2 regions of the Rhodococcus sp. Q1 genome follow, and region 1 is predicted to be linked to the other one. Evidence: riboswitches for the same ligand, from Rfam matches in the RefSeq annotation. Region 1 holds a riboswitch; the other holds the start of a gene.

Region 1 (7,571 bases):
AGCCCTCTATGGGCGTCGAGAGCATGCGCGTGCGCGGACCTGCCGCCGGAGTTCTCCGACCACAACCATTCCGCGTAGCAGGCGAATCCCTCGTGGAGCCAGATGTCGCACCAGCGGTACAGGGTGAGACTGTTGCCGAACCACTGGTGCGCCAATTCGTGTGCGACGAGCCGCTCTTCGCGGCCCGTGCCGTCGCAGAAGTTTGCGCCGAAGGTCGACAGTCCCTGAGCCTCGATGGGGATCTCGAGGTCGTCGTCGGTGACCAGTGCGGTGTAGTGCGCGAACGGATACGGGCCGAACAGGCGCGTGAAGACCTCGAGCATCTCGGTCTGGCGCGCGAAATCACGGTCGAACGACGCGCGCAGGCGAGGGGGATGGATCCCGTACTGCGGCACCGGATCCGACGCCAGTGTGCGTACCTCGTAATGGCCGGTCTGCACCGTGGCCAGATAGGTCGCCATCGGTTCGGGTTGCTCGTAGACCCAGGTGGTGCGACTGGCCTTGGTGGTCTTGTGCACGAGCGTTCCGTTCGCGACCGCGACGAACGGAGCATCGGTGGTGACGGAGATGCGGTAGGTGGCCTTCGAACCGGGATGGTCGTCGCAGGGGAACCAGGTGGGCGCACCGTTCGGCTGGCTCGCGACGAGCGACCCCTCGTCGAGTTCCTCCCAGCCGACCTCGCCCCACATGGTCCGCAACGGGGCGGGGGTACCCGAGTACTGCACACCGAAGACGAGCACGGACCCGGCGGGGAGTTTCTCGGCCGGGGTGACGGTGAGCTTGCCGTCGCGGTGGACGAACTTGGCGGGTCGTCGCCCGTTGACGGTCACCTTGGCGACGCGCATCGTCTGCGCAAGATCGAGCGAGTACTTGGCGCGCACATCCGTCGTCGTGGCGATGATCTTCGCCCGGCCGTCCAACCTGTTGGACACGACCTTGTAGGTCAGCTCCAGCTCGTAGCGCGAGACGCGGAAACCGCGGTTCCCACTCTCGGGCAGGTAGGGATCGAGGGGACGATCGGCGGCGACGGGCGCGACGGGCTTGGCTGCCTTGATGGGTTTCACCGCGGTGCCCAGCTGTTCGGTGTGGTCCACGGCGCGATGGGGTTGCCCTGCCAGCGGGTGGACTGCGGGACGACGTCGCCGCGCATCACCAGCGAGGCCGGTCCGACGGTGGCACCGTCGCCGATGCCGGAGGCAGGCAACGCGACGCATTGGGGGCCGAGCGTGGCGCCGGCGCCGAGGGTCACGGTGTCCATGGACATGATCCGATCATGGAACAGGTGGGTCTGTACAACGCAACCGCGTTCGACGGTCGCGCCGTCGCCCAGGGACACCAGGTCGGCCTCGGGCAACCAGTAGCTCTCGCACCACACCCCGCGGCCGATCTTCGATCCCAGTGCCCGCAGCCACAGGTTCATCACGGCGGTGCCGGTCGCGGCCCGTGCGAACCACGGTGCCGCGACGGTCTCGACGAAGGTGTCGGAGACCTCGTTGCGCCACACGAACGAACTCCACAACGGATGCTCCACACGCCCGATCCGTCCCACCACGAGCCATTTCGCGGCGACCGTCACCAGGCACGCCACGGCACCGGCGCTCATGAGCACGATGCCACCGAGCAGTGCCGCGACGGCGTATCCCCAGTGCACGGCGAGAGTGTTCAGGGCGAACAGCACACCGAGGCCGATGCCGTAGGTGACGATCATGGGCACGAGCCGGAAGGTCTCCACGGCGCCGCGCGCGACCTTCAGTTTCAGCGGGGGTTCGAAGGTGCGGCTCGCGTCGCTGTCACCGCTCGCGCGCCGCAGCCGAACCGGGGGACTGCCCAGCCACGACGATCCGGACTTCGCCTTCTGCGGAGCCGCGGAGAGCACCGCGACGAGTCCGTGCTTCGGTACCCGCCGTCCCGGTGCCGCCATGCCCGAGTTGCCGAGGAAGGCGCGCTTCCCGACCTTCGCGTGCGAGATGTACAGCCAGCCGCCGCCGAGTTCGTAGGAGGCGACCATCGTGTCGTCGGCGAGGAACGCACCGTCGGCGACCTTGGTGAACTTGGGAACCATCAGCACGGTCGACGCCTCGACGTCCTTGCCGATGTCGGCGCCGAGCAGCCGGAGCCAGATCGGGGTGAGCATCGACGCGTAGAGCGGGAAGAGGAAGGTGCGCGACGAATCCATGAGGCGCTCGGTGAACCACACCTGCCAGCCCACGCGGCTGCGCACCGGATGCCAGCCTTCCGTCATGCCGATCGCGAGCAGGCGCACCGAGAGCAGGGTGAGCAGGGCGAAGACGAACATCGTCAGCAGTGCCGCGACGGGGAGCATCGCCAGGGAATGCACCACGGCGTCGGAGACGGTGGGGGTGTCGTGCACCCACCACACGAGCAGCGCGACGCCCGCGGCGATCGACACGATGGGCAGGCCGCCGAGCAGGATCGACGACAGGGCGTAGACCGGAACCCATCTGTTACCCCGCGGCGGTGCCCCGGCGGGCCAGGGCCGGTCGGCCTTGCCGACCTTGCGCGCAGGCGATCCTGCCCAGCTCTGTCCGGCCTTCACTCGGCCGAACACGGCCGATCCTGCTTCCACCTCGGCGTTCTTGCCGATACGCGCACCCGGGGCGAGGAACGACCGGGCGCCGACAGTGGCACCGGCACCGATCCTGATACTCCCGATGTGGACGGCGTCGCCGTCCACCCAGTAGCCGCCGAGATCCACTTCCGGCTCGACGGAACATCCGTCGCCGAGCTCGAGGAGACCGGTGACCGGAGGAAGGCTGTGCAGGTCGACACCACGTCCGACCTTCGCTCCCAGAGCACGCGCGTACTGCCGCATCCAGGGAGCGCTGGAGATGTTCGTCGCGTTCACGGCCTCGGACAACCGCAGGGCCGTCCACAGCCTGAGGTGGACACCGCCTCCGCGGGGGTAGCTCCCCGCCTTCACACCGCGCAGCAGCAGACGTGAACCGGCGACGGAGATCGCCATACGCCCGATGGGAGAAAGGAACAGCAGGACACCGAGCGCGACCCACCACCACGACAGGGTGACGGTCCACGGCACGTCGACGACGAGCGCGATGACGTTGTTCAGTATCGCCAGCCAGGTCACCCACTGCAGTCCGGTGAGGGTGGTGAGGACGCCGGTCGCCGCGATCTGGGCGAACTGGGCGAGGCGGGGCACCGGGGCGACCTCTCGTGGTGCCGCAGCTTCCGTCGGTGCGAGTTCGTCGAGATGGACCGCGAGCGATCCGAGCCGGGGATGGTCGTACAGCTCCGCGACCGTCATCTCCGGATACCTGCTGCGCAGCGCCGTCACGAGCTGTGCCGCGGCGAGGGAGCCACCGCCGAGTTCGAAGAAGTCGTCGTCGACGCCCTCGATTCGGACACCGAGGATGTCGGTCCACAATTCGGCGACCCATTCGGCGGTGGGATCGAGTCCGAGCGCCTCCACCGAGTCGGCGTCGGCGCCCGGCAGCGGCCACGGCAGGGCGTTGCGGTCGACCTTGCCGGATGTGCGGGTGGGGAGTTCGTCGACGAGCGCGAGTCGCGGAACGAGCGCGGCGGGGAGTTGCTCGGACAGCAGGTCGTGGGCGGACGCGATGTCGAAGTCCGGATCGGTGGAGGCGATGTACCCCACGAGGATCGGGTGTCCCGCAGCGGTCCTGCGCACCGCGCACGCACCACCGGCCACACCGGGCAGGTTCTGCAGCGCGTTGTCGACCTCGCCGAGTTCGATGCGGCGTCCACCGATCTTGACCTGGTCGTCGGCGCGTCCCTGGAACAGCAGTCCCTCGCGGTCGAGGGTGACGAGATCGCCGCTGCGATAGGCGCGCTCCCAGCCGAGCGTGGGCATCGGAGCGTACTTCTCGGCATCCTTCGCCGGATCGAGATAGCGCGCGAGGCCGACACCGCCGATGACGAGTTCGCCGGTCGCGCCCTCCTCGACGGGGTTGCCGTCGGCGTCCACCACGGCGAGATCCCAGCCGTCGAGCGGCAGCCCGATGCGGACCGGCCCGGTGCCGTCCATCAGCGAGGCGCAGGCCACGACCGTGGCCTCGGTAGGGCCGTAGGTGTTCCACACCTCCCGTCCCGGAACGGCGAGACGCTCCACGAGATCGGGTGGGCAGGCCTCACCGCCGAAGATGAGCAGGCGCACCGCCTCGAGTGCTTCGGCCGGCCACATCGCCGCGAGCGTGGGCACGGTGGAGACGACGGTGATGTTGCGCGAGACGAGCCACGGTCCGAGATCCATGCCGGAGCGGACGAGCGCGCGGGGTGCCGGAACCAGGCAGGCGCCGTGCCGCCAGGCGAGCCACATCTCCTCGCACGACGCGTCGAAAGCCACCGACAGGCCGGCCAGGACCCGGTCGCCGGGGCCGAGTGGCGCTGCCCGGCAGAACATCCGTGCCTCCGCGTCGACGAAGGCCGCCGCATTGCGGTGGGTGACGGCGACACCCTTCGGTGTCCCGGTCGAACCCGAGGTGAAGATGATCCACGCGTCGTCGTCGAGGTTCGGCCCCCGCACGGCCGGGCTGCCCGGCGGGACGGCCGTACCCGGCCCGATGCCCTCGTCGGTGACGATGGCGGTGACCTGTGCTTCCGAGAACACGAGTTCGGCGCGCTCGTCGGGGTCGTCAGCGTCGACGGGCACGTATGCGGCGCCCGCGGCGAGAATCGAGAGAATCGTCACATACAGATCGGTGCGCCCGGACGTCATGCGCACGCCGACCCTGTCGCCGGCACCGACACCCGCGTCGTTCAACGCGTAGGCGCCGGCGATCACCGCCTCGACGAGTTCGGCGTATTCGAGGACCGTGGTGCCGTCGTCGAGGGCAGGGGCGTCCGGATGTGCCTCGGCGGTGCTCCGCAGCAGGTCGACGAGGGTGCGTGCAGGCGGAGCGTGCGACGCGCGGAGGAATTCGTCCGGAATGGGGGACGGGCCGACGGGGGTCGAGGATATGGCTGGCAACTCCGCGGGTCCTTCTGCTCGATGGATCCTCCGGTTATCTCACGTCCGGGTGGACAACAGGTGAACGTTCGGTGCGCGGAACGTGTGTCGGCATCGTGCGATACGGGTTGACACGGCTCGATCGTCCTGTCATTGTCTTCGCCAGGTCATGAGTACCAGCGTCAAGCCCCGGCTCGCTGGTCGGCAACCCTCCAACCGCGGTGGGGTGCTCCGGGTGACGACCGGGCCGTGAATCCACCACCGGACACGGCAAGCGCGGACTCCGCCGGCGACGAGAACTCTCCGTCGTAGGCGTCACCGGCGGGTCCCTGAGTACACGAGGGATTTGTCATGACTGTTGTAGCCTCCACCACCTGCATTGCTCCGTTCGCCACCGTGTCCGGCTGTGACTCGCAGGTTCCGCTTGTCCAGGGTGGCACCTGCACCTACGCGAACTTCGACTACGCGGCGAGCGCACCGGCACTGTCCGCCGTCACCGACCGCCTCACGGAACTGCTGCCCTTCTACGCGAGCGTGCACCGCGGTGCCGGATACGCCTCGCGGATCAGCACCACCGCCTACGAGGACGCTCGCACCTCCGTGTCGCGCTTCGTCGGCGCGGACGACGACCAGGTCGTCGTCTTCACGCGCAACACCACCGATTCGCTGAACCTGCTTGCGAGTGCCGTGCCCGGCGATGTCGTCGTGCTCGACATCGAACATCACGCGAATCTGCTGCCGTGGAAGAACTCCCGCATCGTCGAGGCGGCAGATACCGTCTCGGAGACGGTGTGGCGCCTCGCAGTCGAACTCCAGCGCGCCCCCGCGGCCCTGCTCGCCGTCACCGGTGCCTCCAACGTCACCGGCGAGGTGCTGCCCATCGCCGAGCTCGCCGAACTCGCCCACGCCTCCGGCGCGCGGATCCTCGTCGACGGCGCGCAGCTCGTGCCCCACCGCCGCGTCGATCTCGCGTCGCTCGGTGTGGACTACCTCGCGTTCTCCGGTCACAAGCTGTACGCGCCGTTCGGTGCGGGAGCGCTCGTCGGCCGACGCGACTGGCTCGACGCCGCCGAGCCGTACCTCGCCGGAGGCGGTGCGGTGCGCGAGGTACGCCTCGACCACACCGAATGGGCCTGCGCCCCTGCGCGTCACGAGGCCGGCACCCCCAACGTGCTCGGTGCCGCCACCCTCGCCGCCGCATGCGATGCGCTTGCCGGTTTCGACTCCGACGCGGTCACCCGTCACGAGGAGGCCCTGTGCTCCCTGCTCGTCGACGGCCTGGACGCCATCGACGGCGTGGAAGTGCTTCGGCTGTGGAACGATTCGGCCGACAGCGTCGGAATCGTCACTTTCACGATCGAGGGCTACGAGCCCGGTCACGTCGCGTCCTATCTGTCCGCCGAGCACGGCATCGGTGTCCGTGACGGACGATTCTGCGCCCACCCGCTGCTCGCGCGGGTCGGTCGCGCCGGCGGTGCCGTCCGGGCGTCGCTCGGACTCGGCAGCTCGTCCGACGACGTCGAACGGCTCCTCGGAGCGCTGCGTTCGCTGGTCGAGAACGGGCCGTCGTGGGTGCACGCGAAGACCGACGGCGTGTGGAACCCCTCGCCGGAGACGCGCCCCGGTCTCGGGGCGACCGACGGCGACGCATCTCCGTGCGTCTAGCGGTCGACAATTCCCCACAGGGTCAGTAGGGTAATTCACATGGAACGGATGAGGGCGATCGCCGCGGCACGCTGGTGCTGTCGCCATGTCGACCTCTGCCGTACGGCATCGGGAATCTGTTCGGACTGAAGGTCTTCTCCCTCGAAGTCTTCCGGCTCACAGGCCGATTTCTCCGTGCCGCTCCGCGGCCCGTACCGAGAGGCATCCCATGCCCGTCGCATCCACCGTCACCCCTGTATCCGCAGATCCGGCCACCGCAGACCCGGCCGTCGTCGAGTCCGCCGCCATCCGGGCGTTGCGTATCGCCGTCGAACTCGCCGGTCACTCCGGACCCGACTACTGGGCCGACCTGACCCTGGGGCGTGCCGGCGATCCGCCGCTCGACCTCAGCGCCGATGCACCCAACGTCGTGCGGGTGCGTGCCGCCGACCTGCGTGAGGCCGGAAAGCTGCGCGACCGCATCCGTGCGGAGGCCGCCGAGGAGGGCCGCGAGCCCGATTCGGTCACCGTGCTCGTCGACGTCGAGGTCGTCCTCGCGTCCGATGCCCGCACCGCCCGTACCCGACGCACCCGTCCGGAAGCCACCCGCGGGGAGGCCGACACGTTGTCGTACGTCGGAACGCCGCACGGTCTCGCCGGGCTGATCGCCGACATCCACGCCGTGCAGGTCGCCGACGGCGTCACGTTGATCCCGCTCGCCGCGCCGTTCACCGTCGAGCATCTCGTCGACGGAACGCTGCCGTGGTTGGCGTCGCGCGGCCTCATCGAGGTCTCGCCGACCGTCGTCGAGGTCCTGCGCCGGTTCGGCGAGGGCGCCCAGGAATCCGTGCGCGCTTCCTGACTCGAGTTCGTATCGCGAAGGAGGGGCAGGGGTTTCGACTCCTGCCCCTCCTTCGCGTGCGTTCACGCAGTGCGGCGATCGAGCGCTTCGACCACGTGCACGCGCGGATCGGGATCGAAC
Region 2 (7,571 bases), on a different contig from region 1:
GGGCGCCGCGGATGCGTTCGAACGCGCGCTCGGACAGGTCGTTCAGCGATGTGCCGTCGAAGGTCACCGACCCGGCCGTGACGCGACCGGCTCCGGCGAGCAACCCGATGATCGCGTGCGCCGTCGTGGACTTGCCCGACCCCGACTCGCCGACCACCGCGACGACCTCGCCGCGACCGACGGTGAGATCGACACCGTTCACCGCGACCACCGGCTCGCGCGACGATTCGTAGGCGACCTGCAGGTCGCGCACTTCGAGGAGGCTCATCGTGCGCTCCTGTCCTCGATGGCGTGGCCGACGCGGTGGGCCGAGAGCACAACGGCGACGATGACCAGGCCCGGCAGGGTCGTCATCCACCAGGCCGCGGCGAGATAGTTGCGGCCCTCCGAGATCAACGACCCCCATTCGGGTGTCGGTGGCACGGCACCGAAACCGAGGAAGCTCAGTGACGACACGGCCAGCACGGCCATACCGAATTCGACGGCGGCCAGGGCCGCGACGGGCGCGTACGAGTTGCGCAACACGTGCCGGCGCAGCACGGTGTGCCACCGGGCACCGCACGCGAACGCGGCTTCGACATAGAGCGCCTTGCGTACCCGCAGCACTTCCGACCGCATGACGCGTGCGAAGTTCGCCACGAGGCTCACACCGACGGCGATCGCGACGTTCATCGTGCCGAAGCCGAGAGCGGTGACCAGGGCGAGGGACAACAGCAGCGCGGGGATGGACAGCAGAACGTCGACGAGGCGCATGAGTGCCGCGTCGAGGGCACCGCCGACCGCGCCGGACAGCAACCCGATCAGCGAACCGACCACGAGGGCGATCCCGACCGCGACGAGCGTCGCGGTGAGCGACAGGCCGGCTCCGTGCACGACGCGCGTGTACACGTCGCGACCGAGATTGTCGGTGCCGAACCAGTGCGCGACGCTCGGCCCCTGCAACTTCTCGGCGGGTACGCCCTGCAGGGGGTCGCCCGACGCGAAGACCGACGGGACCAGCGCGAAGCCCACCGCGAGGAGCAACACGATCGACGAGACGACGAGCACCGCATTGCGTCGCACCGCCGTCGCAATGGATGTGATCCGAATTCTTCTGCGCGAGCTCGGTTCCGGCAACGACGTCGCCGGTATCGCTTCGCGGACGAGGGTGTCAGACACGTGCCTCGACCTCCAGGAGAGTGTCGTCGTGGGTCGGGTCGTCCTCCGTCGACGCGGCTGCACCACCGCGGTCGATGCCGTGGGTGATCCGCGGGTCGATGAAGGGGTAGAGCAGGTCGACGGCGAGGTTGACGAGCACGAAGACGGTCGCGGAGAACACGACGATGCCCAGCACCACCGGGATGTCCTGCGCCATCACCGACATCTGGGTCAGGCGTCCGACACCGCCGCGAGAGAAGACGGTCTCGACCACCACGGATCCCGCGAGCAGGTTGCCGACGATGACGCCGGCGATCGTGAAGGCGGGGATGCTCGACAGCTTCAGTGCGTGACGCGTCTGGATGCGCAGGCGGGACGCGCCTTTCGCGCGTGCCGCCTCGATGAACGGCTGCCGCCACGTCGTCTGCAGGCTGGTCGCGAGGACCTGGGCGATCACCGCACCGGTGGGCAGTGCCAGGGTGATCGCGGGCAGGATCACGTGCTCGATGCCCTGGTCCCCGAACGCCGGGAACAGCCGCAGCCGGAACGAGAAGAGCTGTAACAGGATCAGGCCCACCCAGAAGGTCGGGACGGCCACCCCCAGCGGGGGAAGCGAGAACAGCAGGCCGCGGAGCCAGTGCGTTCGCGTGTAGGTCGCGAGGAAGGCGACCGCCGTGCCGAACACCAGGGCGAACACCAGGGCGGTGCCCGCCAGGACGAGGGTGCTCGGCAGGGCGGCGGCAATTGCGTCGGTCACCTGCTGTCCGGTGGAGATGGACATGCCGAAGTCACCTCGGACCGCGTTGCTCAGCGCGTTCCAGTACTGCACCGCGACGGGCTGGTCGAGTCCGTACCGCGCCTGGAGCTGTTCGATCGCGGCGGCGTCGACCGGTGTTCCGGCATCGGCACCGGCGGCGATGGAGACCGGATCGGAGGGCAGCAGGAACAGGACCGCGAACGACACCGTGAACGCCGCCCACAGCACCCCCACGGCCTGGAGCACACGGAAACCGAGATAGCGCAGCATGATCTACTCGCTCAGCCAGGTGTCGAAGAACTGCAGTCGTGCCGACGCCTCGAACTTCAGGTCGGCGACGTTCGGTCCGGCACCGATCGCCTGCGACAGTTCGACCGTCGGGATCCACAGCCCGTTGTCGAGGACGAGCTGCTGCGCCCGGCCGATGAGCTCGGCACGTGCGGCCGGGTCGGTCGTGGACAGCTGCTGGGCGAGCACGTCGTCGAGATCCGGAATGGGATTGCGCTGGTTGAGGTTCCGCCCGTCGAGCCCGAATGCCGTGCGCAGGATGTCGCCGTCGGCCCGGGTGCTGTTGTAGTAGGACGCCTCGTAGTCGCCGGCATTCTGGCGTGCGGTGTTCTCCGGAGTGGAGACGAGATCGAGCTGCAGGTCGATTCCCACCGCCCGCAGCTGTTGCTGCACCAGTTCGAGAATGGCCTGGTTGCCGGCGAACACCGAGCTGAACAGCACGGGGAAGCTCAGGCGCTGCCCGTCCTTGACTCGGATGCCGTCGGGACCGGGCGCCCAGCCGGCCTCGCCGAGGATCTGCTCGGCCTTCGCCGGGTCGTAGGTGACGTCGGCGAGCTCGACGTAACCGGGGGTCGCGGAGGCGAGAGTGCTGGTGGCCGGGCGGAAGTCCGGTCCGAGGACCGTGTCGACCAGTTCCTGCCGGTCGATCGCCGGGACGAGCGCGCTGCGCACGGCCGGGTCGGTGAGGACACCGCGGCTCACGTTGGGTTGGAAACCGAACGGGATGCCCGGATTCGGGGTGGTCAGGATGCGGCCGCCGGCCCCTTCGATCTGCGGGGCGTCCTGCGGCAGCGCATCCGAGATGGCGTCGAGCTGACCCGAGGCGAGCGATCCGGTGCGGACACCCGATTCAGGGACGATCGTGAACTCGATCCGGTCGAGGTAGGCGTCGCCGTCGTGTCCGAAGGCCTCCGAACCCCACGAATAGCCCGTGCGTTTGACGAGGGTGGCGGACTTGTCCTGCTGGTAGTCCTCGTACACGAACGGGCCGGTGCCGGACAGGTCGCCGGCGCAACGTTCCTCCGCGCTCTTCGCGGTGTCGGCCTCCGAGAGCAGGCCGAGCTGATGACTTGCTGTGGCCTGCAGGAACGGCGCGTTCGGCACGGAGAAGTCGATCTGCGCCGTGCGGTCGTCGACGACCGTGGTGCCGGCATATCCTGCGAGATACCCGACGGCCTGCGGCGCCTTCACCCCTCCGAGGCTGTTCACGATCGCGTCGAAGTTCTTCTTCACGGAGTCCGCGGTCAGTGGAGTTCCGTCGCTGAAGGTCACACCCTCCTTCAGGCGGAAGGTGAACTGCGTGCCGTCGGCATTCGATTCCCAGCTCTCGGCGAGCCACGGCACGATCTCGCCTGTCCCGGGATCCTGGTCGGTGAGCGAGTCGACGACCTGCCGGGCGACGTAGATGGTCTGGTTGCTGGCGGCCTGCGCGGGATCGGCGCAGGTGGGTGGGACCGACAACCCGTACCGCAGGGTGCCACCGGCCTGCGGATCGCCGGTGGGCTCCGAGTTCGCCACGGCGCCGGTGCCGCACGCGGTGAGGGCAGCGCCCAGTACGGCGGTGGCGGCGGCCGTGACGACGAACCGGGACGCGGAGGAGGACGAGATGGACAACGACGGGCTCCGTGATCTGGACAGGGCTCCGGCGGCATCACCGTGTGGATGCCGCCCGGCGGGCGGGGATGTCGTCCCTGGGGAACGGGGGGTTCAGCGCGGATCTCGGCCGCAACGACACCTGGCGGCGCAGTGCCGGCACAGATCGACGTGGATGCGTTCCCACGCCCCCACCAGACCTTCGTTCGTCATCTTCTCCTCCATCGGTCCCGGCGGTAGCACCCTCACCTGCCCACGGCAGGGGGTTGCTGCGACGTCGTCGAGCCGGGTCTCTCGGTCGCTCTGGATGGTTCGTTACGCGAGGTTACGGAGCCACGGGGCTCGGGCACACCGTTTTTTTCACCACGATCGAAACGGTTCCGACGCCGCCGGCTCAGGCGGTGACGGCATCGCGGTGCGGTATCGCCGCACGCAGTGCCGGCGCGACCTCCGCCTGGAACAGTTCGAGGCTCGCCCGCTGTTCGGCCGCCGAGAACCCGCCGCGGTCGGCGGTCACGTGCGTGACCTCGTGACCGAACCGCTCGTGGTAGCGGAGCACCTTGTCGATCACCTGCTGCGGGCTCCCGATGAGTGCGGAGCTGCGTTCGACGAAGTCCTCGACGGTCTCGAAGACGACGGGAAGTCCCGTCTCCCGGGAGAATTCGAGTCGTTGCTCGAACTGGGTCCGGTAGGCGTCGATCGCTTCCTGCGAGGTCGGCGCGACGTACAGTCCGGCCGTCCCCGCACCCACCCGCGCCTCGGCGGGGTCGTGGCCGTAGGCCGCCCATCGTTCGCGGTAGTGGTCGATGAGCTCGGCGTAGGGCTCGATCGGGTTGGTGACGTTGGCAGAGAAGATCGGATCGCCGTAGCGGGCTGCGAGATCGACGGATTCGCGGCTGGTGGCGCTGCCGTGCCAGATGGCCAGACGGTGTTGCAGTGGCCGGGGCACGGTGACGGCGTCGGTGAGCGACGGCCGGAACCGACCCTCCCACGTGACCGTCTCGTTCTCCCACAGTGCCCGGAACAGCTCGTAACCCTCACGGTTGCGGTCCCACTGGTCGTCGGGCGTGACGTGGAACAGGTCGGCCTGGGCGGTGCCGTTGCCCTTGCCGATCATCAGCTGCAGGCGCCCACCCGACAGGTTGTCGAGTGTGGAGTAGTCCTCGAACGCCCGGACGGGATCGAGCAGACTCAGAGTCGTGACCCCGGTCCACAATTCGAGGGTGCTGGTCCGCGCCGCGATGTTGGCCAGGACGACGGGAGGCGACGAGGCGAGGAACGGCTTCTCGTGCCGCTCGCCCACCGCGAATCCTTCGAATCCGAGTTGTTCGGCGAGCACGGCGGTGTCGACGACCTCCCGGATCCGTTCGGACGGGGACAGCCACTCCCCCGTCACGGGGTCGGGATGGTGGGTGATGAGACTGAGCAGCAGGAACTTCACGCGGAGGCCACCTTTCGGACCAGGAATTTCTCGAAGGGATGCGGGCCGATCTCCTCGGCGGGTCGCCGGGGATCGAACAGGGCGGTGTACCCGGCCGCGAGATACAGCGCGACGGCCTCCGGTTGTCGCCAACCGGTCGTCAGATAGATGCGGGTGTACCCGCGACGTAAGGCCTCGGCCTCGAGTTCGGCGACCACGATGCGGCCGAGACCACGGCGCCGATGGTCTTTCGACGTCCAGATCCGCTTGAGTTCGGCGGTGCTCTCGTCGTAGCGCTGGAAGGCTCCGCCTGCGACCGGCACTTCGACCTCGACGAGGACGAGCAGGGCACCGTCGGGTGGCGCGAACCGGTCCTCCGGATAGCCGACGAGACTCTCGTACTGCTCCTCGAAGGAGTGCTCGTAACGGGTGCTGTACTCGACCGCGAGTTCTTCGAGCAGCGGTGCGGCCAGGGGATCGTCCTGCCGCACCGCCCGCACGTCGAGTCTGCCGGTCCCGGTCACGAGACCACCGCCGGCTGTCGTGCTCCGAACCGGAACGGTTCGGGGCTGGTGGCGGTGCCGTCGGCGAGGTCGGCGACGAGTTCGCCGATGGCGGGCGCGAACTTGAATCCGTGTCCGGAGAATCCGGCGGCGACGGTGACGGCACCGACGCGGTCGACGACGAAGTTCGAGTCCGGCGTCGTCGTGTACAGGCAGGTGTCCACCCGTGCACTCTCGGCGTCCACGCCGGGGAGCCAGGTCCGGGCGTAGGCGACGAGTCGGCGGACACCGTCCGGGTCCGCCACGAAACTACGGTTGTCCGGTTCGACCTGCGGGCCGGTGCCGTGCTCACCGATCTTGATGCCGTCGACGGAACCGAGGCCGTAGATGCCCTCCCCGTCGAGTCGGGCGCCACGGTGGTGGACGAAGCTGGGCCACTGCGCGTCGGTGAGCGGGACGAAGTGCGCCGGTTGTTCCTGCGTCGTGCGCAGGGCCGGCAGCCGGGGTGCCGTCTCGTTGCCCGCCCCGTCGAGGACGGCGCGCGTCCACGCTCCCGCCGCGACGACGACGTGCCTCGCGGTGATCACCTCGGTGTCGAGCACGATCTCGACGCCGCGATCGGTCTCGCGGACGGTGCGGGCCGGGGTGAGGTGCCGGACGTCCGCACCGGCCTGCGCCGCGGCCTGCTGCAGCGCCGCCACCGAGTGGTCGGCGTGCAACCGCCCGGCGTCGGGATGGTGCAGCACCGTGGTGTCGAACCTGATGCCGGGCCAGCGACGCTGCGCCTCGGCGGGATCGAGGACGGTGTGCGCGATGCCGAGCTGATACAGCGTCTTCGTCTTGGCGTGGACGGCCGCGGGCAACCCGTGGTCGACGGCGCCGGTGAGCTCGAGGACCCGGTTGCCCGTGGTCTCTTCGAGCTGCCGCCAGAGCGGTAGGGCACGAGCGGCGAGCGCGGTGTAGAACTGCCCGTCGTAGGCCTGCCGATAGATGCGGGAACTGCCGTGCGAGGCACCGCGGTGGTGCCCCTGCTCGAACTGTTCGAGCAGGACCACCGTGCGGCCACGTGCGGCGAGTCGCCACGCCGCTGCGGAGCCGATGACACCGCCACCGACCACCACGACGTCGACGAGTCTCCTGACGCGAGTCATGCTGTCTTCCTGTCGTTTCCGGCCTACGAGGTCTTGGGCAGGCCGGGCGGGTTGATCCGCGAGACCTCGATCGCTTCGCTGCTGATGCCCCACCGGTCGAGAACCTGTGCGTACGTGCCGTTCTCGATGACGTGGTTGATCGCCTCGTTGATCGCCTGGATCAGGCCGTTGTCCTTCTTCGTCAGTACCGCGATCTCACCCTGCAGGTCGAGACCGGCTCCCGAGAACGTGCCGGCCACCTCGGTCTCACCGGACTGCAGCGCGTGGAAGGCAGACGTCGGATTCGGGCCGACGTACGCGTCGATGCGGCCGGAACCGAGCGCGAGGTAGTAGTCGACGGCGTTCTGGTAGTACAGGATCTCGGCAGGTTCGAGTCCGGCAGCGACGTTCTGTTCGTTCCACTCGACGAGCAGCGCCTCCTGGTTGGTTCCGGAGCCGACGCCGATCGTCAGGCCGGCGATGTCCTCGGGTCCGTCGAAGGTGATGCCGCTGTCCTTGCCGACCTCGACGGCAAGGCTGTCGAGGCGGTAGGTGGCGAAGTCGTACTTCTCCTTGCGTTCCTCGGTGACGGTGACGTTGGAGATGAACACGTCGGCCTCACCCGAGTCCACGCGGACGAAGTTCTGGGCCCAGTCCGCGGCGGTGAGTTCGATGTCGAGGTCGAGAACATCTCCGATGAGATGGGCGAAGTCGGTCTCGGATCCGATGATCGTGGTGTCGTC

The links. A riboswitch is a leader RNA that binds a small molecule or an ion and turns the genes downstream of it on or off. The one in region 1 is predicted to bind S-adenosylmethionine.
Region 2: another riboswitch for S-adenosylmethionine. It lies ahead of EQ874_RS17005 (ABC transporter substrate-binding protein); the one in region 1 lies ahead of EQ874_RS15580 (aminotransferase class V-fold PLP-dependent enzyme).

Annotation. Positions count from the first base shown of each region.
Region 1 is NZ_SDMJ01000004.1:700,608-708,178, reverse strand. Features, by position in the region: gene EQ874_RS15590 (M1 family metallopeptidase) at 1-1,094, opposite strand, end outside; gene EQ874_RS15585 (Pls/PosA family non-ribosomal peptide synthetase) at 1,061-4,966, opposite strand; SAM riboswitch class IV at 5,111-5,228, shown strand; gene EQ874_RS15580 (aminotransferase class V-fold PLP-dependent enzyme) at 5,297-6,610, shown strand; gene EQ874_RS15575 (hypothetical protein) at 6,819-7,451, shown strand; gene EQ874_RS15570 (winged helix-turn-helix domain-containing protein) at 7,514-7,571, opposite strand, start outside.
Region 2 is NZ_SDMJ01000005.1:271,402-278,972, forward strand. Features, by position in the region: gene EQ874_RS16990 (ABC transporter ATP-binding protein) at 1-268, opposite strand, end outside; gene EQ874_RS16995 (ABC transporter permease) at 265-1,116, opposite strand; gene EQ874_RS17000 (ABC transporter permease) at 1,151-2,164, opposite strand; gene EQ874_RS17005 (ABC transporter substrate-binding protein) at 2,168-3,796, opposite strand; SAM riboswitch class I at 3,994-4,089, opposite strand; gene EQ874_RS17010 (LLM class flavin-dependent oxidoreductase) at 4,170-5,216, opposite strand; gene EQ874_RS17015 (GNAT family N-acetyltransferase) at 5,213-5,719, opposite strand; gene EQ874_RS17020 (FAD-dependent oxidoreductase) at 5,716-6,849, opposite strand; gene EQ874_RS17025 (ABC transporter substrate-binding protein) at 6,873-7,571, opposite strand, start outside.